Regions from separate parts of the Nonomuraea sp. NPDC049129 genome, predicted to be linked through region 2. Evidence: riboswitches for the same ligand, from Rfam matches in the RefSeq annotation. Region 2 holds a riboswitch; each other region holds the start of a gene.
The links. A riboswitch is a leader RNA that binds a small molecule or an ion and turns the genes downstream of it on or off. The one in region 2 is predicted to bind cobalamin.
Positions count from the first base shown of each region.

Region 1: another riboswitch for cobalamin. It lies ahead of cobN (cobaltochelatase subunit CobN); the one in region 2 lies ahead of AB0B64_RS35585 (ribonucleoside-diphosphate reductase subunit alpha).
Region 3: another riboswitch for cobalamin. It lies ahead of AB0B64_RS46370 (ABC transporter substrate-binding protein); the one in region 2 lies ahead of AB0B64_RS35585 (ribonucleoside-diphosphate reductase subunit alpha).
Region 4: another riboswitch for cobalamin. It lies ahead of AB0B64_RS38635 (CbtB-domain containing protein); the one in region 2 lies ahead of AB0B64_RS35585 (ribonucleoside-diphosphate reductase subunit alpha).

Region 1 covers NZ_JBEZDU010000015.1:268,463-276,249, reverse strand. The annotation lists gene cobM (precorrin-4 C(11)-methyltransferase) at 1-637, shown strand, start outside; gene AB0B64_RS38685 (cobalt-precorrin-6A reductase) at 711-1,451, shown strand; gene AB0B64_RS38680 (precorrin-2 C(20)-methyltransferase) at 1,442-2,923, opposite strand; gene AB0B64_RS38675 (precorrin-8X methylmutase) at 2,929-3,549, opposite strand; gene cobG (precorrin-3B synthase) at 3,587-4,834, opposite strand; cobalamin riboswitch at 4,863-5,051, shown strand; gene cobN (cobaltochelatase subunit CobN) at 5,086-7,787, shown strand, end outside.
Region 2 covers NZ_JBEZDU010000013.1:199,259-207,045, reverse strand. The annotation lists gene glmS (glutamine--fructose-6-phosphate transaminase (isomerizing)) at 1-639, shown strand, start outside; gene AB0B64_RS35595 (SAM-dependent methyltransferase) at 677-1,480, shown strand; gene AB0B64_RS35590 (tripartite tricarboxylate transporter substrate-binding protein) at 1,586-2,551, shown strand; cobalamin riboswitch at 2,556-2,750, shown strand; gene AB0B64_RS35585 (ribonucleoside-diphosphate reductase subunit alpha) at 2,877-5,084, shown strand; gene AB0B64_RS35580 (ribonucleotide-diphosphate reductase subunit beta) at 5,111-6,106, shown strand; gene AB0B64_RS35575 (mechanosensitive ion channel domain-containing protein) at 6,119-7,204, shown strand; gene AB0B64_RS35570 (DMT family transporter) at 7,208-7,787, opposite strand, start outside.
Region 3 covers NZ_JBEZDU010000023.1:14,807-22,593, reverse strand. The annotation lists gene AB0B64_RS46390 (phosphotriesterase-related protein) at 1-938, shown strand, start outside; gene AB0B64_RS46385 (cytochrome P450) at 935-2,233, shown strand; gene AB0B64_RS46380 (SDR family oxidoreductase) at 2,230-3,045, shown strand; gene AB0B64_RS46375 (Gfo/Idh/MocA family oxidoreductase) at 3,216-4,079, shown strand; cobalamin riboswitch at 4,087-4,207, shown strand; gene AB0B64_RS46370 (ABC transporter substrate-binding protein) at 4,280-5,248, shown strand; gene AB0B64_RS46365 (iron ABC transporter permease) at 5,260-6,258, shown strand; gene AB0B64_RS46360 (ABC transporter ATP-binding protein) at 6,255-7,058, shown strand; gene AB0B64_RS46355 (adenosylcobinamide amidohydrolase) at 7,149-7,787, shown strand, end outside.
Region 4 covers NZ_JBEZDU010000015.1:257,883-265,669, reverse strand. The annotation lists gene cobO (cob(I)yrinic acid a,c-diamide adenosyltransferase) at 1-38, opposite strand, end outside; gene AB0B64_RS38650 (VWA domain-containing protein) at 41-2,221, opposite strand; gene AB0B64_RS38645 (histidine phosphatase family protein) at 2,241-2,858, opposite strand; gene AB0B64_RS38640 (CbtA family protein) at 2,865-3,605, opposite strand; gene AB0B64_RS38635 (CbtB-domain containing protein) at 3,614-3,802, opposite strand; cobalamin riboswitch at 3,837-3,966, opposite strand; gene AB0B64_RS38630 (M28 family peptidase) at 3,944-5,494, opposite strand; gene AB0B64_RS38625 (hypothetical protein) at 5,735-6,691, opposite strand; gene crcB (fluoride efflux transporter CrcB) at 6,862-7,341, shown strand; gene AB0B64_RS38615 (DUF190 domain-containing protein) at 7,338-7,691, shown strand; gene AB0B64_RS38610 (CrcB family protein) at 7,703-7,787, shown strand, end outside.

The DNA of each region.
Region 1 (7,787 bases), on a different contig from region 2:
ACTGCTGGAGTCCTGCCCGGCAGACGCCAGGCTGGTGGACACCGCGAACCTGACGCTCGACGAGATCGTCGCGGAGCTGGCCGCCGCCCACGCCAAGGGCATGGACGTGGCGCGGCTGCACTCGGGGGACCCGTCGGTGTTCAGCGCGGTGGCCGAGCAGATGCGCAGGCTGGACGCGCTCGGCGTGCCGTACGAGGTGGTGCCGGGCGTTCCGGCGTTCGCGGCGGCGGCGGCCGCGCTGGGCAGGGAGCTGACCGTGCCCGGTGTCGGCCAGACGGTCATCCTGACCCGTACGTCGGCGCGGGCCACGCCGATGCCCGACGGCGAGGACCTGACCACGCTGGGCGCCAGCCGTGCCACGATGGTGCTGCACCTGGCCGTACAGCGGATCGACGCGGTGGTGGCGGAGCTGCTGCCCTCCTACGGGGCCGACTGCCCGGTCGCGGTGGTGGCGCGGGCGAGCCGGGCCGATGAGGTCGTTCTGCGCGGCACGTTGAGGGACATCGCCGAGCAGGTCCACGAGGCCGGGATCCGCCGCACCGCGGTGATCGTCGTCGGCCGGGCGCTGTCGGCGACACAGTTTCCCGACAGCCACCTGTACAGCGCGGAGCGGGAACGATCATGCGACGGGACCTGATCGCGCTGCCCCTGCGGCAGGGCAGGCGGTGCCGCAGGGGCAGCGGCACAGCGCAGGCGCGCAGGATGGCGGCATGAGACGGGTTCTGATCCTGGGCGGCACGGCGGAGGCGCGGGCGTTGGCCGCCGAGCTGGCCGACGTCCCGAGCGTGCACGTGGTGTCGTCGCTGGCCGGGCGGGTGACGAACCCGAGGCTGCCGGTCGGCGATGTGCGCGCGGGCGGATTCGGCGGGCCGGACGGGCTGGCCACGTGGCTGGCCGCCGAGCGGATCGACGCCATGGTGGACGCCACCCACCCGTTCGCGGCGCGGATGACGGCTTCGGCGGCCGAGGTGTCGGCGCGCACGGGCGTGCCGCTCCTCGTCCTGCGCCGACCGGGCTGGCCGCAGGGACCAGCCGACACCTGGCAGCGCGTCGACTCCCTGCAGGCCGCCGCCACCCGCCTCGCCGAGTCGGCCGGGCCGGTGCGGGTGTTTCTCACTACCGGGCGCCGGAGTCTGCCCGTCTTCACCGGGCTGGCCGGGGTGTGGCTGCTGGCCAGGTCCGTCGATCCGCCCGAACCGCCGGTCCCGCCCCACGTACACGTACTGCTCGACCGTGGGCCCTACACGGTCGAGGGCGAGCTGGCCCTCATCCGCGAGCACCGTCTGGACGTGCTGGTCACCAAGGACAGCGGCGGCCGGCTCACGGCCGCCAAGCTCGTCGCGGCCCGCGAGCTGGGGCTACCGGTGATCATGGTGGACCGGCCGCCGCTGCCGACGGGTGTCCGCCTGGTGGAGACCGTGAACGCGGCGGCGCTCTGGGCTCAGGGGTAGCGGCGGGGGGTGTAGACGACGCCGCGAGCGGTGACCCGGGTCGTGGAGGAGCCGACGATCAGCAGGCAGCGCATGTCCACCTGGGCCGGGTCGAGCTCGCCGAGCGTGGTGACGGTGACGCTCTCCTGTGCGCCGCCGACGTCGCGGCCGATCACCACCGGAGTGGCCGCGTCGCGATGCTCCAGCAGCAGGTCACGCGCGGCGGCGAGCTGCCACGTACGGCTGCGCGAGGCCGGGTTGTACAGCGCCAGCACCAGGTCGGCCTTGGCGGCCGCGGTCAGCCGGTCGGCCACCACCTCCCACGGTTTGAGCAGGTCCGACAGCGACAGTACGCAGTAGTCGTGGCCGAGCGGCGCCCCCGCCCTGCTGGCCACCGCCTGCGCGGCCGTCAGGCCGGGCACGATCCGTACCGGCACGTCGGGGAACCCGGCCGCCGCCTCCTCCAGCACCGCGCTGGCCATGGCGAACACCCCGGGATCGCCGGAGGACACCACGGCCACCCGCGCGCCCGCCGCGGCCAGCTCCAGCGCGTGCCTGGCGCGTTCGGCCTCGACCCGGTTGTCGGTTCGGTGGCGGCGCTGGCGCGGGTTGGGCGCCACCCGGTCCACGTACGGGCCGTAGCCGACCAGGTCGGTGGCCGCGGCGAGGGCCTCCTGCGCCTCCGGCGTGAGCCACGGCCGCCCGGCCGGGCCGAGACCGATGACGGTCACCTCGCCGCGCCCCTCGGTCGATGAGGGCTCGGGGACGAAGGTGCGCTCGGCCGGGCTGGCGAGCAGGGCCAGCGAGAAGTACGGAACGCCGTCGGCGTCCACGTCCTTGAGCGGCGCGACGCGTTCGGCGCCCATGGTGGCGCGCTCGACGTACCAGGCGTCGTCCAGCCGCCCGGCCTCGGCCAGGGCGTCGCGGACCTTCTCGAACGTCCTGCCCAGCTTCAGCACCGCCGCCGAGTCGGTGCCGCGCAGCCGCTCGGCCAGCACCTCGGCGGGCAGCGTGCCGGGCAGTACGGTCAGCACCTCGTCCCGCTCCACCAGCGGCCGCCCCAGTACGGCGGAGGCGGCGCTGACCGAGGTCACGCCCGGCACCACCTCGGTCGGATAGCGGTGGGCCAGCCGCTTGTGCATGTGCATGTAGGAGCCGTAGAACAGCGGGTCGCCCTCGCTCAGCACGACCACGGTCCGGCCCGCGTCCAGGTGGGCGGCCAGCCGTTCGGCGCAGTCGGCGTAGAAGTCGTCCAGCGCGCCCTGGTAGCCGCTGGGGTGGTCGGTGGTCTCCGTGGTCAGCGGGTACAGCAGCAACTCCTCGATCTGCCCCTCCCGCAGGTACGGCAGCGCGATCGAGCGGGCGATGCTGCGGCCGTGCCTGGCGGCGTGGTACGCGATCACGTCCGCCTCGCCGATCAGCCGGGCCGTCTTGACCGTGACCAGCTCAGGGTCTCCCGGGCCCAGTCCGACCCCGTACATCCGTCCCGTCATCGCCGTCACTCCGTCTCGTTCGCGATGGCGTTGACCGCCGCCGCCGTCATCGCACTGCCGCCGCGGCGCCCGTGCACCACCAGGTATTCCAGGTCGCTGTCCGCCAGGGCCCGCTTGGACTCGGCCGCGCCGATGAAGCCGACCGGCACGCCGAGCACCGCCGCCGGCCTGCCGGCCCCGTCGGCGACCAGTTCGAGCAGCCGGAACAGGGCGGTCGGGGCGTTGCCGATCGCCACCACGGCGCCGTCCAGCCGGTCGCGCCACAGCTCCAGGGCGGCGGCGCTGCGTGTGGTGCCGAGGCGTTCGGCCAGCTCCGGCACGCCTGGCTCGCCCAGAGTGCACACCACGTCGTTGCCGGCGGGCAGCCTGCGCCTGGTGACGCCGGAGGCGACCATCTGCGCGTCGCACAGCACGGGCGCGCCGCGCCGCAGCGCCGCGCGGGCCCGGACGACCACCGAAGGCGACCAGTCCAGGTCGGCGACGAGGTCGGTCATGCCACACGCGTGGATCATCCGCACCGCCACCTGGGCCACATCCGGGGGCATCCCGGTGAGGTCGGCCTCGGCACGGATGGTCGCGAATGAGCGCCGGTAGATCTCGGCGCCGTCGCGCAGGTAGTCGGTCACTGCTGCCTTTCCTCGTATCGGTCGAAGCTGACCGCCATCAAAGCGGTCGTTCCTCGTAGCCGTCGGCGGTGGCCACCATTTGGACCACCCGGCCGCGGGGCAGCCCGCAGCGCCGCTCGCAACCCGCCCAATGCACCGGCGTCGCAGCGGGCGCGTCCAGGGTCGCCACCCACCGCCGTACGTCCTCCTGCACGTCCGCCAGCGACTTGGCGCAGCCGGGACGTCCGGTGCAGGCGCTCACCCCGACCCAGGGCGACGCCGGATCGGTCACCAGCCCTGCCGCGGACAGCTGCCGCACCGCCCGCTCGGCCGCGGCGGGGGACAGGTCCAGCAGGACGACCGTCCGCCACGGCGTCAGCCGTACGGGAACCGCCCCGCCGTCGTCGGCGGTGTCGGCGATAGCGCGTACCTGAGCGGCGGACAGCCGCCCGAGCGGCACCACGGCCTCCAGCGCCACGCGGCCGTCCCGCTGATCGACAGGTCCGGGACGATGGGCCGAGCGGGGAGAGGATGCGTCCAGAGCGGTCGTCGCACGCTCGCCCGCAACGCCGAGGTGGGCGGCGATTCGGGCGGGACCGTCCGCTAACTCCGCGATCCGCCACGCGCCCCGGTCACGATCGGAAAGCCCGCGCTCCCGTTCGTCGAGGAACGCCTCGGCGGCGGCGATCATCTGCCCGACCGCCGCGTCACGAGGCACGACAAGCCCGGTGTCCACGCCCGCCAGCAGCAGTGACACCCAGGCGTCACCGCCCGCCACCGCGCCGTCGGGCAGTGCCGCCCAGGCGTCACCATTCACTGCCGCAGGCACGAGAGTGACATCGGCGGCCAGCTGCCGCATGTCACCCGTGCCGTCGTCCAGCGCGAACAGGAAGCGCCCTGGCAGCCCGGCCAGCCGGGTCCGCGCGCACAGCGCCAGGTCCAGGGCCTCGACCAGGGGTTGCGTGTCCACCAAACCCGCAGGACCGCGGCCGCCGAGCGGCGAGGCGACGATGTTGCGTACCCGTTCGTGCGCGGCCGAGGGCAGCAGCCCGACGCCGGCGATCCGTTCGGCGAAGACGGCCGGCGCGCGCAGGCCCCGCACCTGTACGTTCGCCCGCGACGTGAGCTCGACCACCCCGGAGCCCAGCTCCGCCGCGCAGGCCGCCAGCTCGCGGAGCTGGACGCCGGAGACCGCGCCGCCGGGCAGGCGGACCCGGGCCAGCGGGCCGTCGGCGGCCTCGTGCACCTGGAGCGCTCCCGGACAGGCGTCGGGCCGGACCCGTCCGGAAAAGTCGGCTATGGACACGATGAGGATGGTAACGCCACTTCTGGTGGAGGTTGCTCCTGCCGTAGGCTCCTGGGTAGGCGATGGCAAAGGGAGGAAGCCGGTGCGAATCCGGCGCGGTCCCGCCACTGTGACCGGGGAGCGAACCCCACCGCAGGCCACTGCCCGGCAACGGGTGGGAAGGCCGGGGTGAGCGCTGATCCGGGAGCCAGGAGACTCCTGCCGTCGCGACACCCACGACCGGGGCGAGGACCCCGAGGGAGGATCGTGCCGTGCCTGGCGACAGCCATACCGTCCTGCTGCTCTCCACCTCCGACACCGACCTGCTGAGCGCGCGTGCCTGTGGCGCCGCCTACCGTCTGGGCAACCCCGCCCGGCTCGACCCCGACGATCTGCCCGGCCTGCTGGAGGGGGCCGACCTGGTCGTCGTACGGCTGCTCGGCGGTCGCCGCGCCTGGCAGGAGGGGCTCGACGCGCTGCTGGCCGGGCCCCGTCCGGTCGTGGTGCTGGGCGGCGAGCAGGCGCCGGACGCCGAGCTGATGGAGCTGTCCACGGTGAGCGGCGGCGTCTGCGCCGACGCGCACGCGTACCTGGCGCACGGCGGGCCCGCCAACCTGACCGAGCTGCACGCCTTCCTGTCCGACACCGTCCTGCTGACCGGGCGCGGGTTCGCGCAGCCGGCGCCCACGCCGTCCTGGGGGCGGCTGGAGCGCGAGGCACGGTCACACGAGGGGCCCGTGATCGGGGTGCTCTACTACCGGGCGCACCACATGGCGGGCAACACGGCCTTCGTCGAGACGCTCTGCGCCGCCGTCGAGGAGGCGGGCGGGCAGGCGCTGCCGGTGTTCTGCTCCTCGTTGCGCACCGCCGAACCCGAGCTGCTGGAGACCCTGCGGGCCGCCGACGCGCTGGTGGTGACCGTGCTGGCGGCGGGCGGCTCGCGTCCCGCGACGGCGGGCGCGGGCGGGGACGACGAGGCGTGGGACGTGGGCGCGCTGGCCGCGCTCGACGTGCCGATCCTGCAAGGTCTGTGCCTGACCACGTCCAGGCAGGCGTGGGAGGACAACGACGACGGCCTGTCGCCGCTGGACGCCGCCTCGCAGGTGGCCATCCCCGAGTTCGACGGGCGGATCATCACGGTGCCGTTCTCCTTCAAGGAGATCGATCCGGACGGGCTGACCGTCTATGTCGCCGACCCGGAGCGGGCCGCGCGGGTGGCGGGCATCGCCGTACGCCACGGGCTGCTGCGCCACACCCCGCCCGGCGGGCGGCGGCTGGTGGTGATGCTGTCGGCGTACCCGACCAAGCACTCGCGCGTCGGCAACGCCGTCGGGCTGGACACCCCCGCCAGCACCGTACGGCTGCTGGCCCGGCTCGCCGAAGCGGGCTACGACCTGGGCGAGGGCTTCCCCGGCGTGGCCGAGCAGGACGGCGACGCGCTCATCCACGCGCTCATCGCCGCGGGCGGCCAGGACCAGGACTGGCTGACCGAGGAGCACCTGGCGGGCAACCCGGTACGCATCTCCGCCGCCTCCTACGAACGCTGGTACCGCACACTCCCCGCCGGCCTGCGCACCGGGATCGAGCGGCACTGGGGACCCCCGCCCGGCGAGCTCTTCGTCCATGACGGCGACATCGTCCTGGCGGCGCTGCGCGCCGGGAACGTCGTGGTCATGGTCCAGCCGCCACGCGGCTTCGGCGACAACCCGATCGCCATCTACCACGACCCCGACCTGCCGCCCAGCCACCACTACCTGGCCGCCTACCGCTGGCTGTCGGCCGAGTTCGGCGCGCACGCGATGGTGCACGTGGGAAAGCACGGCAACCTGGAATGGCTGCCGGGCAAGTCGGCCGGCATGTCCGCCTCGTGCGGCACCGACGCGGCCATCGGCGACCTGCCGCTGATCTACCCGTTCCTGGTCAACGATCCGGGCGAGGGCACCCAGGCCAAGCGGCGGGCGCACGCGGTGCTGGTGGACCACATGGTGCCGCCGATGGCGCGGGCGGAGACGTACGGCGACATCGCCCGGCTGGAACAGCTCCTGGACGAGCACGCCACCATCGCCGCCATGGACCCGGCCAAGCTCCCGGCGATCCGCGCCCAGATCTGGACACTGATCCAGGCCGCCCGACTCGACCACGACCTCGGGCTGGCCGATCGGCCGCACGACACCGAGTTCGACGACTTCATCCTGCACGTGGACGGCTGGCTCTGCGAGGTGAAGGACGCGCAGATCCGCGACGGCCTCCACGTGCTCGGCCAGGCGCCGGCCGGGCAGGTCAGGGTGGACCTGGTGCTGGCCATGCTGCGCGCCAGGCAGATGTGGTCGGGCCGCGAGACCCTGCCCGGCTTACGTGAGGCGCTCGGCCTGGCCGAGGACGGCACGGCGGGGCTGGCCGAGGCGGACCGGGCCGAGGCGACCGCTCGTGCCCTGGTCGAGGCGATGGAGGAGCGAGGCTGGGCACCGGAGGCGGCCGAGGAGGTCGCTCGCACGCTGCCCGCCGATCGGCGCGAGCTCGTCACGCGGGTGCTCGCGTTCGCCGCCACGGAGGTCATCCCGCGCCTGGCCCGGACGACCGACGAGCTCGACCACGTCCTGCACGCCCTGGACGGCGGCTACGTGCCCGCCGGGCCGAGCGGATCGCCGCTGCGCGGCCTGATCAACGTGCTGCCGACCGGCCGCAACTTCTACTCCGTCGATCCCCGGGCGGTGCCCAGCCGCCTGGCCTGGGAGACCGGCCAGGCGATGGCCGAATCACTGCTGGAGCGCTACCGCGCCGACACCGGCGACTGGCCCCGCTCGGTGGGACTGTCCGTCTGGGGCACCAGCGCCATGCGTACGGCCGGCGACGACGTGGCCGAGGTGCTGGCCCTGCTCGGCATCCGCCCCGTATGGGATGAGGCGTCCCGCCGGGTCACGGACCTGGAGCCGATCCCGCTCGCCGAGCTGGGCCGGCCGCGCGTCGACGTGAC
Region 2 (7,787 bases):
CCCGAGGTCTCGGTCGCCTCGACCAAGGCGTTCACCTCGACGTCGCTGGCGTTCGCGCTGCTCGCGCTGCACTTCGGCCGGGTGCACGACCTCTCGCCCGCCGATGGCCGCCGCGTCTGCGAGGGCCTGCGCAGGCTGCCCGGCCAGATCGAGGAGATCCTGGCGCAGGGCGACAAGATCGCCGAGCTGGCGAAGAAGTACGCGAACTATCCGAGCATGATGTTCGTCGGCCGGGTCCGCGGTTATCCCGTGGCCCGCGAAGGCGCGCAGAAGCTCAAGGAGATCTCGTACGTCCACGCCGAGGCCTATCCGGCCAGCGAGCTCAAGCACGGGCCGCTCGCCCTCATCGGCCCCGAGATGCCGACGGTGGCGATCGTCCCCGACGACGAACTGCTCGACAAGAACCTCACCACCCTCGGCGAGATCCGCGCCCGCGGCGGCAAGGTGCTCATGGTGGGCCACCGCGAACCCGACGCCAAGCTGGCCGACGACGTCATCGTGGTGCCGAAGAACGAGATCGAGCTGGACCCGATCCTGCTCACGATCCCGCTGCAGCTGCTGGCGTACCACGCCGCCGTGGCGCTCGAACGCGATGTGGATAAGCCGCGCAATTTGGCTAAGAGCGTCACAGTCGAGTAACTGCTACGACACGGCGGCCACAATAGGCACATAGCCCGTGATAAGCGGACCGGCAGGACTTAAGATCGAAACTGTGCCCGAGTTTCATGGTCAACCGCCAAATCTCGCACGAATGTACGATTACATGCTCGGCGGCACAGACAACTACGCCGTCGACCGCGAGGCGATCGACCGGCTTGCGGAGCTGCTCCCGCAAGCCGTCCTGCTGGCGCGTGCCAACCGGGCCTTCCTCCAGCGCGCGGTCCGCCACCTGGCGGACGCGGGCGTCCGCCAGTTCCTCGATCTGGGCAGCGGGCTGCCGACCCAGGGCAACGTGCACGAGGTGGCGCCGGAGGCGAAAGTCGTCTACGTCGATCGCGACCCGGTCGTCGCCACCCACGCCAGGGCGCTGCTGGAGGAGGCGGGCCGGGCCGTCTTCGTCCAGGCCGATCTGCTCGACCCCGACGAGGTGCTGGCGCAGGCGTCCCGCTTCCTGGACCTGAACGAGCCGGTGGGCGTGCTGCTGGTCTCGATCCTGCACTTCATCCCGGACGCCCGTGACCCGGGCAAGATGGTGACCAGGCTGCGCGAGGCGGTGGCGCCCGGCAGCTACCTGGTGCTCACCCACGCGACCTCGCGGGGACGGTTCGAGGAGGGCGCCACGCCGCTCCACCGGCCCACCTCGGCCGGGGCGGGTACCGACCGGACTCCGAGGGAGATTCGGGCGTTCTTCGGGGACTTCGAGCTGGTCGAGCCGGGCCTGGTGCACGCCCCCGACTGGCGTCCCGACCGGCCCAGGCTGGTCAGCGAGCCCTCGCTGCCGTCGTACCTGCTCGTCGGTGTGGGCGAGAAAACATCATAGTTCTTCCCGACTTTTCGTGATCCCTGATAATGACAACCCTGATGTGTAACAGTGCGTTAAGTGTCAGTGACCTGGGGTAGTTATGGGGTGCGAGGGGAGGACGCCATGCGCCGACGGGGGTTCTTCGCGCTCGGCCTGGCGGTGGCGGCCTGCGCGACAGGATGTGGCACGGAGGGGAGCCTCGGCGGACGCGCCGTCAACGCGGCCGGCCTCTCGGGCCGGTTCGCGATCGTCCCCGGCGCCGGACGCTGGGCCCGCGTCGCCAAGACGCTCGTCAAAACCGCCCGCGACGCCGGTTTCCCGGTCTCCGGCACGCCGCCCGTCACCCGGATCACCGTCACCGGGCTGCCCGCGCTGGCCGCGACCGAGCTCAACAACGGGCTGTCGTTGCTCGACACCGCCACGCCGCTGGCCCGGCTCACCGGCCAGATCGAGGTGGTGGTGGTGCCCGCACACTCCAAGTTCGCCACCTTCGACCAGTTCGGCGCGCAACTGGTCGCCCACCCCGACCGCACGCCCCTGACGGGCGGCCCGCAGGGCGAGCCCGACCACCTGCTGTTCGGGCTGATCGCCAAGGGCCTCGGCGCCGACACCCGGCAGGTCGACTACACCGGTTTTCCCGGCAGCGAGGAGGCCTCGGCCGCGCTCCTCGGCGGCAAGGCCGCGGCGGCGACCGGCACGCTCGCGGACTGGCGCCGCGCCATCGGCAAGGGCCTGGTCAGGGTGCTCGCCGTCTCCAGCGCGCGCCGGGTGGACGGCATCGAGGCGCCGAGCCTGCTGGAGTGCGGGGTGCGGGTGGACTTCGCCGACTGGTGCGCGGCCGTGGGGCCCGAAGGCATGACCGATGACGGCAAGGCCGTCGCCATCCGGCTCTGCGACGAGGTCACGGGGTCCGACTCGTGGCGGGCGGCCTGCCGGGCGGAGGGATGGACCTCGATCCCGCTCAGCGGCGACGACTTCGAACAGTGGCTGGCCTCGGAGATCGGCAGGACCAGGGCCGTGCTCCGCGATCTGGGCATGCTCGACACCGCTGACACAACATGCTGGGGTAGTTGCGCCAAGGGCCACTAGATGTAGGATTCTGATCGTCGCTGGTTCGCCCCTCGGGGCGGAGCAAAAGGGAACCCGGTGCGATTCCGGGGCTGCCCCGCAGCGGTGAGCGGGAACGACCGCCGTCACGAGCACTGGAGATCTCCGGGAAGCGACGGCCAGTAGGAATGATCGACCATGCCCGCGAGCCCGAAGACCTGCCGGCGACGTTGGGGGAGCCAGCCGGCTCCGCCCATCGAAGTGTCCATGGCCTCGAGGGAGGGCCGGGGGCGTCGGCGGCCGTGGAGTCCAGGGCCGCCGTGCTCTCACGCGCCCTCACGGGGATGAGCTCGCGAGGAGAGAGCACGTGACGCAGATCATTGAGGCCGATCACCAGCCGGCCACGGCCGATCACCAGCCGGCCACCGTCGACCGGCGGCTGGCGATCGAGGAGGCCGCCGCACGAGTGATCACCGATCCGGCCAACTCCCGGATCGCCGCCCGGCTCCTGGCCGAGGAGATCGCCGACGAGGCGGCCGGGCACGGCGTGCGGACCTTCTCCGAGTCCATCGCCGCCAGCCACGCCGCCGGGCTGATCCAGGACTCGCTCGCCGCCTTCGTCGGCGCGCACGCCGCCGAGCTCGACGCGCTCGTCTCCGGCGAGGCGGACGACCGCTTCGAGTATTTCGGGTTGCGTACGGTCTACGACCGCTACCTGCTGCGGCACCCGGAGTCGCGGACCGTGCTCGAACGGCCGCAGCACTTCCTGCTCCGCGTGGCCTGCGGGCTGTCGGAGACGGTCGCCGAGGCCGCCGAGCTGTACGGCCTCATGTCCACGCTGTCGTACCTGCCGAGCTCGCCGACGCTGTTCAACTCCGGTTCGCGCCGGCCGCAGCTGTCGTCGTGCTTCCTGCTCGACTCGCCGCGCGACGAGCTGGAGTCGATCTACGACCGCTACGGGCAGGTGGCCAGGCTGTCGAAGTACGCCGGGGGCATCGGCATCGCGTGGACCCGGGTGCGCTCGCGCGGATCCCTCATCAAGGGCACCAACGGGCACTCCAACGGCATCGTGCCCTGGCTGCGCACGCTCGACTCCTCCGTCGCCGCCGTCAACCAGGGCGGGCGCCGCAAGGGCGCGGCCTGTGTCTACCTGGAGACCTGGCACGCCGACGTCGAGGAGTTCCTGGAGCTGCGCGACAACACGGGCGAGGACGCCCGGCGTACGCACAACCTCAACCTGGCCAACTGGGTGCCGGACGAGTTCATGCGGCGGGTGGAGGCCGACGAGGTCTGGTCGCTGTTCGACCCCAAGCAGGTCCCCGACCTCACCGACCTGTACGGCGAGGCGTTCACCCGCGCCTACCGCGCCTACGAGGCCGACGGCCGCTACACCCGGCAGCTGCCCGCCCGGACCCTCTACGGCCGGATGATGCGCACCCTCGCCCAGACCGGCAACGGCTGGATGACGTTCAAGGACGCCGCCAACCGCACCTCCAACCAGACGGCCCGGCCCGAGAACGTCATCCACCTGTCCAACCTGTGCACCGAGATCCTCGAGGTCACCAGCGACGGCGAGACGGCGGTGTGCAACCTCGGCTCGATCAACCTCGCCGCCCACCTGACCGGCGAGGGCGTCGACTGGGCCCGGCTGCGCGCGACCGTCCGTACGGCGGTGCGCTTCCTGGACCGGACCATCGACCTGGGCTTCTACCCGACCGCCGAGGCCGAGGCGGCCAACAAGCGCTGGCGGCCGATCGGGCTCGGCGTGATGGGCCTGGCCGACGTCTTCTTCACGCTCCGGCTGCCGTTCGACTCGCCCGAGGCGCTGGGGCTGTCGACCCGCGTCGCCGAGGAGATCGCCCTGGCCGCCTACGACACCTCCGCCGATCTGGCCGTCGAGCGCGGCCGGCATCCGTCGTACGAGGAGACCAGGGCGGCGGGCGGCGTCTTGCACCCCGACCACTACGGCGCCGCCGCGTCGCCGCGCTGGGACGAGGTGCGCGCGAAGATCGCCGCGACCGGGCTGCGTAACTCGCTGATGGTCGCCATCGCCCCGACCGCGACCATCGCCTCCATCGCCGGGTGCTACGAGTGCATCGAGCCGCAGGTGTCCAACGTGTTCAAGCGCGAGACGCTGTCGGGGGAGTTCCTCCAGGTCAACCGCTACCTGGTGGCCGACCTCCAGGCTCGCGGGCTGTGGACGCAGCGGATGCGCGACGACCTCAAGCGGGCGGACGGCTCGGTCCAGGACATCGCGGGCATCCCCGATGACCTCAAGACCTTGTACCGGACGGCCTGGGAGCTGCCGCAGAAGGCGCTCATCGACCTGGCCGCGGCCCGTCAGCCGTACATCGACCAGTCGCAGTCGCTCAACCTGTTCATGGCCAGCCCGACGATCGGCAAGCTGTCGTCGATGTACGCCTATGCCTGGAAGCAGGGCCTGAAGACCACCTACTACCTGCGCTCACGCCCGGCCACCCGGATCGCCCAGACGACGATCGCGCAGACGACGATCGCGCTCGACGCCGTCGCCTGCTCCTTGGAGAACCCGGAAACCTGCGAAGCCTGCCAGTAGTAGACCCCCTCGAACGGAGACCCCCAATGCTGCTCGACCCCGGCATGGACCTGACCCTGCGCCCCATGCGTTACCCGGACTTCTACGAGCGCTATCGCGCCGCGATCCGCAACACCTGGACCGTCGAAGAGGTGGAGCTGCACTCCGACCTCGCCGACCTGGCCAGGATGACGCCGCAGGAGCGCCACCTGATCAACCGGCTGGTCGCCTTCTTCGCCACCGGCGACTCCATCGTGGCCAACAACCTCGTGCTCAACCTCTATCAGCACGTCAACGCCCCCGAAGCGCGCCTGTACCTCAGCAGGCAGCTGTTCGAGGAGGCCGTACACGTGCAGTTCTACCTGACGCTGCTCGACACGTACCTGCCTGACCTGGAGGAACGGGTCAAGGCGTTCGCCGCCGTCGAGCACATTCCGTCCATCAGGGACAAGGCGGAGTTCTGCTTCCGGTGGATCGACTCGATCAACGGCCTGCGGCGGCTGGAGAGCGCGGACGAGCGGCGGCAGTTCCTGCTCAACCTGATCTGCTTCGCCGCCTGCATCGAAGGGCTCTTCTTCTACGGAGCGTTCGCCTACGTATACTGGTTCCGGTCTCGGGGCCTGCTCGGCGGGCTGGCCACCGGCACCAACTGGGTGTTCCGTGACGAGTCCATGCACATGGAGTTCGCCTTCAGCGTCGTCGACACCGTGCGGGCCGAGGAGCCCGAGCTGTTCGACGACAAGCTGGGGGAGCAGGTCACCCGCATGATCGAGGAGGCCGTCGCCGCCGAGTTGGCCTTCGCCCGCGATCTGTGCGGCGACGGCATGCCCGGCATGAGCGTCGAGCAGATGCGCGACTACCTTCAATATGTCGCCGACCAGCGGCTGGCTCGGCTCGGGCTGCCGCAGAGATACGGCACGGCCAATCCGTTCGGGTTCATGGAGCTGCAGGACGTCCAGGAGCTGGCCAACTTCTTTGAACGGCGTGTCTCCGCATACCAAGTGGCTGTTGAGGGCAATGTGACATTTGACGAGATCTTTTAAGACATAGGGGGCATGAACGTGCAGTCGCCGACTGACTGGCTCATTCTCGCCATCTCGGTGGCGGGCGCCATTCTCGTGGTGGAGGTGGTCAGGAGGCTGCTGGTCAGGGCGGGTCGCAAATGGGCGCTCGCCCGGCACCTGGTGGAGCACTGCACCTGGGCGGCGTACTCGGTGGGGGTCGTGGTGGCGGCCAACCTGGTGTTCTCGCCCGGGATGATCGGCGAGAGCGTCCGCCTACGCGAGCTCGGCGGCACGATCGACCGCGTGCTCGGCCTGGTCACCATCGCCTGCGTCACCTGGCTGATCGTCCAGGCCAGCTATGCCCTCACCGACGTCGTCCTGGACCGGCTGGTCCTCGTCAAGGGGGAGCGCAATCGCCGGGCACGGCGGATCATGACCCAGATCGGGCTGGTCCGCCGCGTCGCCGCCGTGACCATCGTCGTGCTGGCGATCGGCACCATGCTGTTCTCCTTCCCGCAGGTCCGAGCGCTGGGCGCCGGGCTGCTCGCCTCGGCGGGCATCGCCGGCGCCATCGTCGGTATCGCCGCCCAGCCGACCATCGGCAACATGCTGGCCGGGCTCCAGCTCGCCTTCAGCGACGCGCTCCGCCTCGACGACGTGGTCGTGGTCAACGACGAGTGGGGCAGGATCGAGGAGCTCACGCTCACCTACGTGGTGGTACGCCTGTGGGACGAGCGGCGCCTGGTCCTGCCCGTGTCCTACTTCACCCAGAACCCGTTCGAGAACTGGACCAGGCACGGCAGCCAGGTCCTCGCCGTGGTGTTCCTGCGGGTCGACTGGTCGATACCGATCGGCAAGCTGCGCGAAGAGCTCTACCGGTTCATCCAGGAGAGCCCGCTGTGGGATCAGAAGGACTGGACGCTCCAGGTCACCGACGTGCTGCCGAACGGGCTGGTCGAGCTGCGGGCCCTGATGAGCGCCGCCGACTCGCCCTCCGCCTGGGACCTCAAGTGCGACGTACGCGAACATCTCGTGACCTACATCAGGGAGAACTTCCCCGAGTCCCTGCCCCGCTTCCGCATCGAGACTCCGGAGACCCGCGCGGGGGTGCCGTGGACCAGCTCCCTGCCGGGCTGAGGCTCAGCGCCGGTTGGCCAGCAGCACGCCGGCGCCGCCGACCAATAGTCCCGCGACCGCCAGCGGATGCAGCGACTGCCCGACGAGGAGCCACGCCATCACCGCGGTGACCGACGGGGTGAGGAAGAACATCGTGCTCACCCGGCTCGCGGGTGCGTTCTTCAACATGGTGTTGAGCAGCAGGAACGCGCCGATCGAGTTGACCAGCACCAGCCAGCCCACGGCGCCGGAGAAGGCGCCCCAGTCCGTCACCCGAGGCGTCTCGAACACCAGCGAGGCCAGCCCCACCAGCGGCGCGCCGACCAGGAACTGCGTCGCGGTGCCCGTCCGCACGTCCATGTCCGCGGCGAACCGCTTCTGGTAGATCGTGCCCAGGCTCAACCCCAGCAGCCCGACCACGCAGAACGCCACCCCGGCCAGAGAGAAGCTCAACCGGTCCGCCACCGCCAGCCCCACCCCGGCCGCGCCGAGCCCGAAGCCCACCCACTGGCGCGGGCTCACCCGCTCGCCCAGCAGCCGTCCTGCCACGAGCGCGATCACCACCGGGTTGAGACCCTGGACCAACGCCACGACCGCGGCGGGC
Region 3 (7,787 bases), on a different contig from region 2:
GGCCGGTGGGCGAGCTCGGCGCCACGCTCATGCATGAGCACGTGTTCGGGCTCAGCCCGGAGATTCTCTGGAACTGGCCGGACATCCCGGAAGGGTGGGACCTCGAGCGGCGGGCGAGGGAGGCGGCGGCCAAACTGGACGACCTCCGGGCCGAGGGCATCGACACGATCGTGGACCTGACCGTCATCGGGCTCGGCAGGTATATCCCCGCCGTCCAGCGGGTGGCCGAGCTGACCAGCGTGAACATCGTCGCCGCCACCGGCCTCTACACCTACGACGCCCTCCCCCCGTACTTCGGCAACCGGGGTCCCGGCTCGCTGTTCGGCGGGCCTGATCGGCTCGCGGAGTTCTTCGTACGGGACATCGTTCAGGGCATCGGCCGGACCGGGGTCAAGGCGGGCATGCTCAAATGCGCCACTGACCATCTCGGCATGACCAAGGGGACCGAACGGGTGTTCCGGGCGGTCGCCGAGGCGCACCTGGAGACGGGCGTGCCCATCACCACCCACTCGCACAGTGCCTCCAGGGGCGGCCTGGAGCAGCAGCGGCTGCTCGGCGAGCTCGGCGTCGACCTCACGAGGGTCGTCATCGGCCACGCGGGCGACTCGACCGACGTCGCCTACCTGGAGGAGCTGGCCGCGAACGGCTCCTACCTCGGCATGGACCGCTTCGGCATCGAGACGCTCTCGCCGTTCGAGGACCGGGTGTCGATCGTGGCGACGATGTGCGCGCGCGGCCACGCCGACCAAATGGTGCTAAGTCACGACTCGTACTGCTTCAACGATCGCTTTGACGCCGAGGTCGTACGGCAGCGCCACCCGAACTACCACCTCCTGCACATCTCCCGCGACGTCCTGCCCGAGCTGCGCAAGAGAGGCGTCACCGAGGACCAGATCCACCAGATGCTCGTCGACAATCCCCGGAGGATCTTCGCATGATCGAGGGCACGACCGACGGGACGCTCAAGGACGCGACCGATGGCACGACCGGCGGGACGGCCGGCGGCACGAGCTACGGCGCGACCCACGGCACGATCGGGGACGCGATCGAGGACTTCGACGTCGGCTCGGATTGGCACGTCGCCTCGCCGTACGAGTTCCTCGGCAGGCTGCGCCGGGAGCGGCCGGTGTTCCGCAGCGAGCACCTCGGCGCCTATGTGCTGACCCGGCACGCCGACGTGCGCGCGGCGTACGGCGATCCGAGGCGGTTCTCCTCGGAGGGCTCGCTGACCATCTCCCGCAGCCTCACCCGTGAGACGCGCGACAGGCTGGGCGAGCACGGGTCGTTCCTGTCCAGCTTCGTGGCGAACGTCGATCCGCCCGACCACACCAGACTGCGGCGTTCGGTGTCGAAGGCGTTCACGCCACGGGCGGTCTCGGCCATGGAGCAGCACTTCCGGCGGCTCAACGAGGACCTGCTCGACCGCGTGGCGTCCAGGGGCGAGGCCGACTTCGTGTCCGAGATCGGGCACGAGCCGTCGATCAAGCTGACCGCCCGGTTCATCGGGGTGCCCGAGTCGGACGAGGGGTTCGTACAGGCGCATGTGAAGGACTGGTTCCAGCTCTTCCTGTCGCCGCAGCCGCCCGACCGCCAGCTCGAACTGGCCGACAGTTTCCTGACCTATCTGGATTACGTGGATCGGCTGGTCGCGGCCCGCGCCAAGGAGCCGCGCGACGACTTCACCTCGCTCATGACCTCGCTGATCGGCTCCGAGCTCAGTCACCGCGAGGTGGTGGAGCTGATCTCCACGATCCTGCTCGGCGGCAACGACACCGTGCCGAACCAGCTCGCCAACAGCGTCCTGCGGCTACTGCGCGAGGACGCCTGGCCAGTCGCGCCGCCGCTGATCCAGAACGCGGTGGAGGAGTGCATGCGCATCGACGGCGCCTCCCTCGGGTCGTTCCGGTACGCCACCACGGATATTTCGCTACACGACGTGATAATTCCGGAAAAGTCGTTGGTACTCCTCTCCACCGACTCCGCCGCCCACGACGAGACCGTCTTCCCCGACCCGGACCGGTTCGTCATCGACCGGCCCAACGCCGACGCCCACATGGTGTTCGGCTACGGCATCCACTTCTGCGTGGGCGCCGCGCTCGGCCGACTGCAGCTTCGGACGGCGCTCGACGTGCTCGGCCGCCGCCTACCCTCGCTGAGGCTCGCCGACGAGCCCATCGTCTACCGCAAGTCCCTCGTGGGCCGGGGGCTGACGGCTCTGCGGGTGACGTGGTGAGTGCCGCGCCGGGTCGGTTCGATGGGCGGGTTGCCCTGGTGACGGGCGCGGGGTCGGGCATCGGCGCGGCGTGCGCGTCGCGCCTGGCCGCCGAGGGTGCCTGCGTGGGCGTCCTGGACGTGCACGCGGCGGGGGCCAAGTCGGTCGCCACCGCCATCCGCGCCAGGGGCGGCACGGCCACGGCGCTCGTCTGTGACGTGTCGGACGAGAAGCAGGTGGCCGAGGCGATCGGTGACCTGCTCGCCTCGTTCGGCCGCCTGGATATCGTCCACTCCAACGCGGCCGCGCTCGACCCCGGCACCTACGGCCGCGACCGCGACCTCGAGGACCTCGACGTCGCCGTATGGGACCGCACGATGGCGGTGAACCTGCGCGGCTGCCTGCTCATGGTCAAGCACGCGGCCCCCGTGATGGCCGACGGCGGCGCGTTCGTCGTCACCTCGTCGGTCTCGGGCCTGCTGGGCGACGTCGCGCACGTCGCGTACGGCACCTCGAAGGCGGCGCTGACCGGTTTCGTGCGCTATGTGGCCACCAAGTACGGCTCGCGCGGCATCCGCTGCAACGCCATCGCGCCCGCACTGGTCCTGACCGACGCGGCCGCGCAGGCCCTCGGCCGGGAGCGGCTGGCCGACAAGGCGGCCGAACGGCTGCTGCCCTGGGCCTGCACCCCGGACGACGTGGCCGACCTCGTCGCCTTCCTCGCCTCGGCTGAGTCCCGGTGCATCACGGGACAGACCATCGTCATCGACTCCGGCACGGTGGCCCACCGCCCTGAACACGCCCTGCGCCAATGGCGCGACGCGGCGGGGTGACCACCGGAATTCCCCGGAGCGGTCCGTCACACGACTGTCTCGATCCCTGTGACGGTTTGTCGTGGCAGGAGTCCCTCGGAGCGGACACCCCTGCGGGGGAGCGGAAGCCCGGATACCCGGAGAACATTCCTAGGAACCGCATTAGGGTTGTGGCGGATCAAGGGGGATGAATGGAGCCGGTGTCGGTCGGGTTGGTCGGGGCGGGGCCGTGGGCGGAGCGCGCGCATGCGCCCATGCTGGTCAACAGCCCGCATCTCCGGTTCGCCGGCGTGTGGGCTCGGCGTCCGGAGGCTGCCGCTCGGCTGGGGGCGCCGGTGTTCGAGCGGGTCGAGGAGTTGTTCGAGGCGTGCGAGGCCGTGGCGTTCTGCGTGCCGCCGGGCGTACAGGCCGAATTGGGGGTGCGCGCGGCGAAGGCCGGGAAGGCGTTGTTGCTGGAGAAGCCGCTCGCCGACTCGCTGGAGAACGCGCGGCGGCTCGCCGATGCCGTGCGTGAGGCCGGTGTGGCCTCCCAGATGGTGCTCAGCATGCGTTATATGAAGCAGGTCAGGGAGTTCCTGGCGCGCTGCGCGGAAATCGAGGCGTTCGGCGGTCACGCCGCGAACATCTCCGATGTCCTGCTGGGCGGCCACCTCTTCGGCACCCCGTGGCGGCTCGAGCGCGGGGCGCTCCTGGACGTCGGGCCGCACGTGGTCGACCTGCTCGACGCCGCGCTCGGCCGGGTGACCGGCGTGCGCGCGCACGGCAACCCGCTCGGCTGGACCGGACTGCTGCTCGATCACGAGGGCGGCGCGGCCAGCGAGGCGTCGCTGTGCATGGCCGCCGCCGGTGACCTGCCGCCGGCCAGTGTCGCGGTGTACGGCAGGACGGGCAGCGCGACGCTGCTGCCCAGTGATGACGACGATCCGTTCGAGACCATCGCCGAGGAGTTCGCGCGGACCGTACGCCAGGGCGGCGGCCACCCGCTGGACGCGGCCCACGGGCTCAGGTTGCAAGAGATCATCGCCGAGGCGGAAGCCCAATTGGGCACCCCTTGACTTAACGCGCATCTGGCGCATTGATAGCGTCTGTCCGACGCGCAGAGTTGCAGCGAAGTCCGGTGCGAGTCCGGCGCTGTCCCGCAACTGTCATAGCCAGGTCGCCTGCCTCCGCGCTGACGTCATCAACCCTCGTGGAAAAGGGTGATCCGTCGCTCTCAAGCGGGTCTCTCGGTTCCGACAGTGTGAAAGGACTTCTCGTGAGGCCCGTACGCACGGCCTTCGCGGGCGCGCTGCTGGGAACGCTCGTTCTGGCCGGATGTGGTCAGACCAGCACTACCACCACCCCGTCACCCGCGAGCCCCACCGGCACGACCGGCACGACCGGCTCGACCAGCTCCGCCGCCTTCCCCGTGACGGTCGAGGCGGGCAACGGCAAGGTCAGCATCGCCAAAAAGCCGGAGCGGATCGTCTCGCTCTCCGCCAGCCATACCGAGACGCTCTTCGCCATCGGCGCGGGCCCCCAGGTCATCGCGGTGGACGACCAGTCCAACTACCCGGCCGGTGTCCCCAAGACGGACCTGTCCGGCTTCAAGCCGAACGTCGAGGCCATCGTCGCCCAGAAGCCCGACCTGGTGATCGTCTCCAACGACATCGACGGCATCGTCGCCAAGCTGGGCAAGGTGAACGTGCCGGTCCTCCTGGAGCCCGCCGCCACCAAGCTCGACGAGGCGTACGACGAGATCACCGACCTCGGCGCCGCCACCGGCAACACCGAAAAGGCCGGACAAGTCGTGACTGGCATGAAGACGTCCCTCGACAAGCTCTCGGCGAACGCCCCCAAGGACAAGAAGCTCACCTACTACCACGAACTCGACCAGACCCCCTACGCGGCGACGTCCAGCACGTTCATCGGGCAGATCTACGCCATGTTCGGCCTCACCAACATCGCCGACAAGGCGCCGGACCCGGCGGGCGGCTACCCCAAGCTGTCGGCGGAGTTCGTCGCCCAGGCAGACCCGGACCTGATCTTCCTGGCGGACGTGAAGTGCTGCCAGCAGAGCAAGGACACGCTGGCCAAGCGCCCCGGCTGGAAGGGACTGTCGGCCGTCAAGGGTGACCAGGTGATCCAGCTCGACGACGACATCGCCTCGCGCTGGGGCCCGCGGGTCGTCGACCTGGCACAGACCATCAGCGACGCCGTCGGCAAGGCGGCCACCCGCCAGTGAGGTCCAGACCGATGTGGACGGCGGGCGCGCTGGCCGTGCTCGCCGTCTCCATGGTCGCCGGGCTGCTCGGCGGGGCCGCCGACATCTCGCCGTGGCAGGTGGTGCTCCAGGCGCTCGACTGGCTGCCGTACGTACACGTGGACTCGGGGCTGGCCCCCGTGGAGCAGGGGCTGCTGTTCGAGCTGCGGCTGCCCAGAGTGCTGGTGGCGGCCGTGGTCGGCGGACTGCTGGCCATCGCGGGGGCCGGCTACCAGGGGGTGTTCCGCAACCCGCTGGCCGACCCCTATCTGCTGGGCGCCGCGGCCGGAGCCGGGCTGACCACCACCGTGGTCATCGTGCTCGTGCCGACCCCGGCCGTCGGCATCCCGGTGGCCGCCTTCGCGGGTGCGGTCGGCGGGGTGTTCCTCGCGTACGTGCTCGGCAACACCGCCGGGCGCTCGGGCGGCACCGCCACGCTGGTGCTCGCCGGGGTGGCCGTCACCTCGTTCCTGACCGCGATCCAGACGTTCATCCAGCAGTTCAAGGTCGAGCAGTTGCAGCGCATCTACTCCTGGATCCTGGGCGACGTGGGCGGCGGGTGGGACCAGTTCTGGCTGGTCCTGCCGTACGCCGCCGTCTCGGCCGTGCTGCTGCTCGCGCACGGGCGGATGCTGGACGTGCTCTCGGTGGGGGACGAGGAGGCCACCAGCCTCGGCGTCCGCGCCGGGCGGGTACGGCTGGCGGTACTGCTCGCCGCCTCCCTGGCCACCGCGGCGGCCGTGGCGGTGAGCGGGCTCATCGGGTTCGTCGGCATCGTCATCCCGCACGTGGTCAGACGGCTGGCGGGCGGCTCCTACCGGATCGTGCTGCCACTGTCGCTGATCGGCGGCGCCGCCTTCCTCGTGCTCGCCGACCTGGTCGCGCGCACCGTCATCGCCCCCGCCGAACTGCCCATCGGGGTGGTCACCATGTTCGTCGGCGCGCCGTTCTTCGTGGCGGTCCTGCGCATGACCCGGCAGACCGCCACATGACCGCCGACACGGCCCGGCCGGCCCGGATGATCGAGACGAGCGGCCTGTCCGTACGGCTCGGTGAGCGCGAGGTGCTCAGCGACGTCGACCTCTCCGTACGGCGCGGCGAATGGCTGGCGATCATCGGCCCGAACGGCGCCGGAAAGTCCACCCTGCTCAAGGCCGTCATGGGCGTCGTCGCCCACCGGGGCGACGTCACCGTCGGCGGCCGGGCCGCGAACACGCTCAGGCCCAGGGACCGGGCCAGGCTGGTCGCCTACGCCCCCCAGACGCCCTCGCTGCCACCCGACATCACTGTGTACGACTACGCCCTGCTCGGCCGCACCCCGTACATCCCCTACCTCGGCAGCGAGAGCCGCCACGACAAGGAGGTCACCAGGTCCGTGCTCGAACGCCTCGACCTCACCGAGTTCGCCGCGCGCCGGCTGGGGGAGCTGTCCGGTGGCGAACGGCAGCGGGTGGTCCTGGCCAGGGCACTGGCCCAGGAGGCGCCCGCGCTCCTGCTCGACGAGCCAACGACCGCGCTCGACCTCGGGCACCAGCAGCAGGTGTTGGAACTGGTCGACCGGCTCAGGCTCGCCGACGAGCTGACCGTGGTGACGACGCTGCACGACCTGACCCTCGCCGGCCAGTACGCCGACCGGCTCCTCCTGCTCGCCGGCGGCCGGGCCATCGCTGCCGGGCGGCCGGGACAGGTGCTCACGGAGGCGCTGGTCGGCACCCACTTCGACGCCCGGGTGGAGATCGCGCCGGGTCCCGGAGGCCGGCCCGTGGTGCACCTGGTCAGGGGTGTCTCGTGAAAGTGGCGTCGGCCTATCGGGTCGAGGATGTCGTCCTGAAGGGGATCTGGTGGCCTACCGGGTCGAGGGCGTTGTCCTGAAGGGGGTTTCGTGGAGCTGACGTATCGGGTCGAGGACGGAGCGCGGCTCGGGTCGCTGCTGTGGGAGTTCGGGCCGGGGTGGCGGATGATCTCGTCGGCGCTGCTGGGCGGGGGGATCGGGGAGCGTACGTGGGTGCTGAACGCGCAGGTCGTGGCGGGCTACTCGCGGATGGACCCGGTCGAGCACCTGCTCGATCTCGGGCCTGATGGCAGCGGGGTGGGGATGATGACCGCCGCCTCGGTGGAGCGTTACGCGCGGTCGGTGGACGGCGGCGCGGAGGTCGTGGCGACGGTCGGGTTACGCGTCCCCACCTGGGCGGCCGCCCCCGAGGGCGCCACCGACCCCGAACTGGCCCCGATGCTCGCCACCCCCGCGCCGCCCGTGGGGACGATCAACCTGATGGCCGTGGTGCCGGTCGCGATGACCGACGCCGCCCTGGTCAACGCCGTGATGACGATGACGGAGGCCAAGTCGCAGGCGCTGATCGAGGCGGGCTTCCCGTGCACCGGTACCGCCTCGGACGCCCTGTGCCTGGCCGTACGCGTTGAGGGGCAGCAGGAGCTCTTCGGCGGCCCGCGCTCGACCTGGGGCGCCCGCCTGGCCCGCGCCGTCCACTCCGCCGTCCACCAGGGCGCTGCCTCCTGGCGC
Region 4 (7,787 bases), on a different contig from region 2:
CCGTCGTCGGGGACGGTGGCGGGCTTCCCTTGCGGCATGATCAGACCGCCTTCCGGTGATCGCGTACGACCGAACTCAGGTCGGAGAGCGCGTCGAGCGGGACGAGGCGCGCCCGCAGCCGTGCCGCCAGCCGGACCGCCAGGCCCAGCCGCACCGGGCCGCTCTCGCAGTCCACCACCACGCTCGCCGTGCCGTCCAGCAGGGTGGCGGCCCGTTCCACATCGCCGCCCGCCGTCACCCGCCCGTCGGTCACCAGCACCAGCAGCGGCCGCCGTGCGGGGTCGCGCAGCCGCTCCACGCGCAGCACCTCCGCCGCCCGCACGAGCCCGGCCGCCAACGGGGTACGGCCGCCGGTCGGCAGCGAGCGCAGCCGGGCCGCGCCCGCCTCAACCGACGAGGTCGGCGGCAGCGCCAGCACGGCGCCCGCGCCACGGAAGGTGACCAGGCCGACCTTGTCGCGCCGCTGGTAGGCGTCAAGCAGCAGACTGAGCACCGCCGTCTTGACGGCGCTCATCCGCCGGCGAGCCGCCATCGAGCCACTGGCGTCCACCACGAACAGCACGAGGTTGCCCTCCCTGCCCTCACGCACCACCTCGCGCAGGTCGTCCTGGCGCAGCACCAGCCCGGGACCGGTACGCCCGCGCCTCACCTGGTGCGGCGCCGCCGCCAGCACCGTCGCCAGCATGTGGAGATCGCGGACCCGTCCGCCGGGGCGGCGCGAGGCGGTGGCCCGGCCGCGTGTGGTGCGTGAGCGCGAGCGCCGCCCCGCCACGCCCTCGCCGATCCCTGGCACCTGAAGCAACGGCACCCGGTACGGCGCCGCCAGCCCGGCCACTCGGCCCGGCGGCTCCTGCCCATAGATGCTCCCGGCGTCCGGCGACTGCCCGGCATCGGCCAGCTGCTTCGCCGATCCCTTGCCATCCGGCATCCAGCCGTAATTCGGCATCCAGCCGTCGTTCGGTACGCGGCCGTCATTCGGTAGGCGGCCATCATCCGGGACGCGGCTGTCATTCATCATCCGGCCGTCGGAGGGACCGGTCGGCTGATCGCGCATCGGCGTTTCGCCGTCACCCGCCGGTGGCGCGGCGCTCGCCGGGCCGCCGTCCTCCCCAGGCCCGGAATGGTCAGCAGGCCCGGAGGCGTCAGGAGGCCCACAGGCGCCAGGATTCCCGCCATCGGGACCCTCCGGACCGTCCGGATCGTCGTCCTCCGACGTGCTTTCCAGCAGCTCGTCGAGCAGCGACTCGTCCAGCCCCGGAGCGTCGAAGGGGTCGCGCCGCCGCCGATGCGGCAGCGACAGGCGGGCCGCCGCCCGTACATCCTCGGTCGTCACCCTCTCGCGCCCATGCCAGGCGGCATGGGCGATGGCGGCGTTGGCCGTGACCAGGTCGGCCCGCAATCCGTCGACCTCGAACGCCGCGCACACCGTCGCGATCTGCCGCAGGCGCGCGTCGGGCAGCCGCACGCCGGACACCCGGCCGCGAGCCCGGGCGATCCTGGCCGCCAGCGCCGATTCCTCGGCCGCCCACCGGGCCGCGAACTTCTCGGCGTCCGCGTCGAAGGCCAGCCGGCGTCGTACCACCTCGGCGCGTTCCACCGGATCCCTGGACGCCTTCACCTCCACCGTCAGCCCGAACCGGTCCAGCAACTGCGGCCGCAGCTCACCCTCCTCCGGATTCATGGTCCCGACCAGCAGGAACCGGGCCGGATGCCGGACCGACACCGACTCCCGCTCCACGTAACAGGTCCCCAGGGCCGCCGCGTCCAGCAGGAGGTCGACCAGGTGGTCGTGCAGCAGGTTCACCTCGTCCACGTACAGGACGCCGCGATGCGCGGCCGCCAGCAGGCCCGGCTCGAACGCCTTCACCCCCTCCGTCAGCGCCCGCTCGACGTCGAGCGAGCCGGCCAGGCGGTCCTCCGACGCGCCGACCGGCAGCTCCACCAACGCGGCCGGACGGCGAAGCCCTTGGGCGTCCGGCTCGTGCGGGCCGTCCGGGCACTCGGCGTCGGACGTGGCCGGATCGCAGGCGAACCGGCAGCCGGGCACCACGTTCACCGGGGGAAGCTGGGCGGCCAGCGCGCGCACGATGGTGGACTTGGCGGTGCCCTTCTCACCTCGTACCAGCACACCGCCCACCCGGGGCGAGACGGCGTTGAGCACCAGCGCCAGCTTCAGGTCGTCGAGCCCGACGACGGCGCTGAACGGATACGAGACGATCAAGACAGGACCTTCCGTACGTTCAAGACAGGATCTTCCGGTTGACGTGGGCGACCCGCCAGCCGCCTCGCGTGACGGTCAGTTCGGTGACGGACAGCGGCGCGAGATCGAAACGGGCGGCGCGCAGGGGGTCCAGCCCCAGCGCATGGCCGAGGGCCGCCCGGATGGCGCCCGCGTCGCAGACGGCGACCGCCTCGGGCTCCGCGCGTACCGAGTCGAGCCAGCCGGCCACCCGCGCCGCCAGCACGGCCAGGCTCTCCCCGCCGTGCGGCGCCGCGTCCGGATCCGCCAGCCAGCTCGCCAGCGCGTCCGGCTCCTCCCGCGCGACCCGCCCGTACGGCAGGCCGCGCCACCGGCCGTGATCCGCCTCGGCGAGCGCGGCGACCACGCACGCTTCCCGGCCGAGCGCGGCGGCGGTCTGCCGCGCCGCGACACTGGGAGCGACCCACGCCACCGAGCCGCCCGCCACCGAGCCGGTCAGCGCCGAGCCGGTCGCCGCCGAGCCGACCGCCATCGAGTCGGCCACCACCGAAGCCAAGCCGTGTGCTCTGGCCAGGCTCGCCGTGTCGGCGTCCTCATCGGCCAGGGGAAAGCAGGCGGTCCGCATCCCCGGCGTGCTGGCGTGCCGGACGAACAGCACGCCGGCTCAGCCCGGCGAGACGGCAGTCGCGGGTACGGCCGCCGCCCGCCGCGCCGCCCTGTCGCTCACCCACCCGAACAGCACACCGAAGGCCGTCCAGAAGACGAGCTGCGTCCCCAGCGACACGAGCCTGAACTGCCACAGCAACGTGGCAGGAAAGCCCTCGGGCACCTCGTCCACGGTCGGCAGCAGCAGCCACGCGGCGACCACCGGGACCAGGTACGCGACCCCTGCCGTGACCCACCGCGCCCATGGCCCGGCGGTCACCCGGCGCGCGGTCGCCACCGCGATCGCGATCGCGGCCAGGCCGACAAGGATCATCACGACATAGAGGGCGGTCCGGCTGTTGATCGTTTCCGGGTCTCCGACAGCCGGCGGATTGGCCGGATATTTCACGAACGGTACGAGGATCACCGCCCCGAACGCCGCCCCGGCGGCGGCGAGCGCCAGCCCGCCCTCCGACCGGGGACCGACCCGGCCCCGCAGACCCGCGTACACCAGGGCGAAGACCCCTCCCACGGCCAGCCCGTACAGGCCGGTGGCTAGGAAGAGCCCGGCCTTCTGGCCTGGCCTGCTGACCAGCTCCGCCTCGCCGTGGTCATGGCCAGGTTCCTGCGCGGCGTGCGCCTGTTCCAGTGCGATGGCACTGTCCACCTGCGGTTCCCCGAAGGCGAAGGCGAAGCCGCCCGCGATCAATCCGGCCAGCAGGCCCAGAAGCAGGCCCCTGACCAGCAGGGTGCGTACCATGCCGAGGTCTAGTGGCAGGGCACGCCGAGCAGGTGACGCCCGTCGTGCATGAGTTCGTGCAGGTACGCACCCGTCTGCGAGATGGCGCCGTTGTCCATCAGCACCAGGTAGGCGACCAGCAGCAGTACCGGTACGGCCAGCAACCACAGCCGCAGACGGGGGAACGGAATGACGGTAGGAGCGGACAGACCACTCATCAGTGCCTCCTCAGGGATGACGCGTCCCAACAAATGAGGTCACGGAGGCCCAAGCGACCTGGCTCCCGGGATCTACGTCCCGGATACAGTGGCGCGTCCGCACCGGCATCTCACCGGATTTCCCTTGGACAACCGTGAAATCTACCGGAACGTATCCTTTCCTCCCGTTCGCGTCAACACATCGAGGAAGGCTGACGTTGGCGGGGTGAAGCGCGCACGGCTGGTCGCGGGTGCCACTCGCGGCGGGATGGAGCGGAGGTTGGAGGCGTATCGGGCAACGGAGTCGGCGATGGCGTCCGTGTCCACGTCCAGCGCCGTGGCGTTGATGTTGGCGATGGTGTCGCACGCCTGGTGGCAGCAGGCGTCGTAGGCGACCCCGGCCGTCCCGCCGAACAGCGCCGCCTCAGCGGCCGTCTTGATCCCCTCGGCGCCGGTGAAGATGCCGCCGGCCGGGATCCCGACCGCGATGAACGGCCCGTAGTCCGAGCGCCCGTCGAAGTCCGTGCCCACCGTGGGCAGGCCGCGGGAGCCGTAGAACGCCGCCAGCTGCTGCTCGATCTCGGCCGAACCGGGCGGACCGGCGGGAGAGCCGACGTTGTCGGAATTGTCGCCGTCGTACAGCTTGTAGGCGTAGTTCGGCGTGGCCACCATGTCGAAGTTCAAGTACACCCGGATGCGGTCCCGCTGCGCCTGCGACAGCGACCCGACGTACTGATCGGAGCCGAGCAGCCCGATCTCCTCGGCCGCCCAGAAGGCGAAGCGGACCTTGTTCCTGACCGGGTAGAGCGCCATCTCCTCGGCGACCTCCAGGATCGCCGCGCTGCCCGAGCCGTTGTCGTTGATGCCGGGCCCCGCCGTCACGCTGTCGAGGTGCGCGCCCACCATGACGACATTGCGCGGGTCGCCGAAGCGGGTCTCGGCGATCACGTTGTCCGTGCTGCCGAGCACGAGGTTGGCGTCGACCTTGAGGTGTACGGTCGCGCCCGGCGTGCTCGCGAGTTCGTTGCCCACGGCGAAGTCGGCGAACACCATGGGGATCCCGCCCCGCCACTCGCCGATGTCCAACGGGAACGCGTCAGTACGACCCGGCTGGCCTTCGTTGAAGATGATGAGCCCGGTCGCACCCGCCGCGGCCGCGTTCTGCACCTTCGTGACGAACGGGCAGGTGCCGCGCTGGACGAGCGCGACACGTCCGGCCACGAACCCGGCGAAGTCCGCCGCTTCGCAGCCACTGGTCGAGGTCGGCGTGGGGGTGGGTGGCAGCGTGAGGTCCACGCCCTGGACCGGCGCGGTCACCTCGCCCGACGGGGAGGGCTGGAAGGTGAAGAAGTCCTCGTTCGGTAGGTACGTCTTCGCGCTCGGCGCGGTGAGCGCCAGCGTCGGCGGGGTGTTCTCGGCCCAGCTCTCGACGAAGTTGATCGGCTGCCGCGTGACCTTGTATCCGGCCTTGCGCAGTTTGTTCGCCACGTAGTCGCGGGAGGCGTCGTAGCCGCTGGTGCCGGTCGCGCGGATGCCGCCGTGGGCGGTGGTGATGTCCTGCAGGGCTCGCAGGTGCTTGGCGACGTTCGTCCCCTTGACCTGCTTGACCAGCAGCTTGGCGAAGACGTCGTCCAGGCCGTCGGCGTTGGCGGGCACGGCCATGGCGATGGTCACGGAGAGCGCGGTGACCAGGATGGTGATGACTCTGCGCATTCGGATTCCCCCTGTGGGACAGGAACGGGAAGGCAGACGATCCCCGAGTCTCGCCGAACGCGAACGTAACCCGGCCCCGTAACCGTTGAAAAGACCCCCAGTTGAAAGACCCCCGGCGCCGCGCTTGGTGCGGAGAGAGGGCGGCCCCGCGTGGTACATGGGACCGCCCCAGGTCAGCGGGCCGGCCGGGATGAGCGGGTCAGCGGACGCGGCTGAACGGGACCGCCCAAGGCCGGCGGGCTAGCGGACGCGGACGAAGACGGGGTTGGAGTAGAACCACAGGTCCTGCCACGGGCTCTCCTTGCCGTCGGCCGCCGGCTCCATCTCGTCGGTGCTGGTGCCGCGTACCCGCAGGTAGCTGTCGGTCTGCACGTCGCTCAGCGTGTGCCGGATGACGTAGTCCCGGCCCTGCCGACGCCAGTCGCCCGGGCCGAAGCGCGCCACGACCTTGGTGGTGGGGTTGGTGTCGGCGTCCAGGTTGGCGCTCACGCCGCTCACCTGCCCGGTGATGAGGTCGACGCGCCGCACCTCCGGGCGGTCGCCGTTGCCGTTCTTGCCCTCCAGCGGCCGGAACCGGATCTCGACCTCGACGTCGGTGCGGTTGCGCCGGTTGACCACCAGCGTCTCGCCCACGGTGGCCTGGCGGCCCTGGTTGCCGGCGGTGACGTCGAGAGCGGTGATCAGGTCCCCGGTGGTGACGAAGATGCGGCCGTTGCGCAGGGCGTCCATGATGTCGCCGTAGTCCTGGCGGGCCATCACGTACGTCTTGCTGTACTCGCCCGGCCAGAAGTCCGAACCGCCGCGGGTCCAGTGCACGTGCGAGTCGGAGGTGGCCGTGATCCACCAGTGCCGCCCCTCGCCCAGCAGCGAGTCCCACAGGCCGCCGACCCGCGCGGTCATCTGGTCGAAGCCGCCGTAGGTGGGGTGGTTGCCGTACCCGCCGCGGGCGCCGCCGTTCAGCGGGCCGGCCTGGTGCCCGGGGGCGCCCTCGAAGCCCACGTACACGTCGGGGGCGGTGTTGTTGCCGTTGCGGAACTCGCGCGGAGTGTCCTGCCCCCACACGCCGAGCCCGGTCGCCGACCGCGCCGCGTGGTGCGCGATCACCAGCGGCTTCTGCCGCATGTCGCGGGCGGCCTTGAGGAACCCCACCATCACCGCGGCCTGACGTCTTGCGGAGGCGCCGGCAGGAGAGGCCACTACCGGGTCCTGTTTCGGCCGATCGGTATAGTCGAGGGGAACCTCCCCGGGGGAGGTCGCGGTGGTGGGGCCCACCGCCTCGCCGCCGATCCGGTGGCGGGTAACCGTGGCACCCAGCCGCCAACGGTCCCTACCAGAGGTTGTTTTGTGCTGCTGGTAGGAGGATCTTCATGTCCCGTCCCGAAACGGAGCGTCCCGTGGACGCCGATGTCGACCTGCGCGTGGCCGCCCAGCGTGCCGAGCTGCGCCGGGCTCCGTGGGCGACGCTGGGGGTGATCGCGCTCGGCGGCGCGGCGGGTGCGCTGGCCCGCTACGGCCTGGGCGTGGCCTTTCCGCGCCAGGCCGGGGCCTTTCCGTGGACGACGCTGGCCGTCAACACCGTCGGGTGTCTGCTGATCGGGGTGCTCATGGTGGCCATCACCGAGGTCTGGTCCGCGCCCGGATGGGTGCGCCCGCTGCTGGGCGTCGGCGTGCTGGGCGGGTTCACCACCTTCTCCACGTACATCCTGGAGACCAGCCAGTTGCTGGCGGGCGACGCGGCTCGCATGGCGCTGGCGTACCTGGCGCTGACCCCCCTGCTGGCCTTGACCGCGGTATGGGCGGGCAGCGCGGCAGCCCGCTGGTGCGTCGGAAAGAGCAGGCGGGCATGAAACTGGCCGGAGCGGCGCTACGGCTGACCATCTACGTCGGCGACACCGACACCTGGCACCACAAGCCGCTTTACCACGAGATCGTCCATCGCGCGCATGCGGCCGGGCTGGCCGGCGCGAGCGTGTTTCGCGGCATGGAGGGCTACGGGGCCTCGAACCACATCCACACCTCGCGCATCCTGTCGCTGTCGGGGGACTTGCCGGTGTCGGTCGTCATCGTCGACGCCGCCGAACGGATCCGGGCCTTCCTGCCGCAGCTGGACGAGCTGATCTCTGAGGGGCTGGTCATCTTGGACGAGGTCGAGGTGATCCGCTATGTCGGCCGCCCCAGCAGCGGGCCGGCCCAGTGAGCGGCGGCCCGCTGACAGTGGCGCTGGTCGTTCTCGGCGGGGCGATCGGCGCGCCGCTGCGTTACCTGGCCGACCGGTTCGTCCAGGCGCGCCACG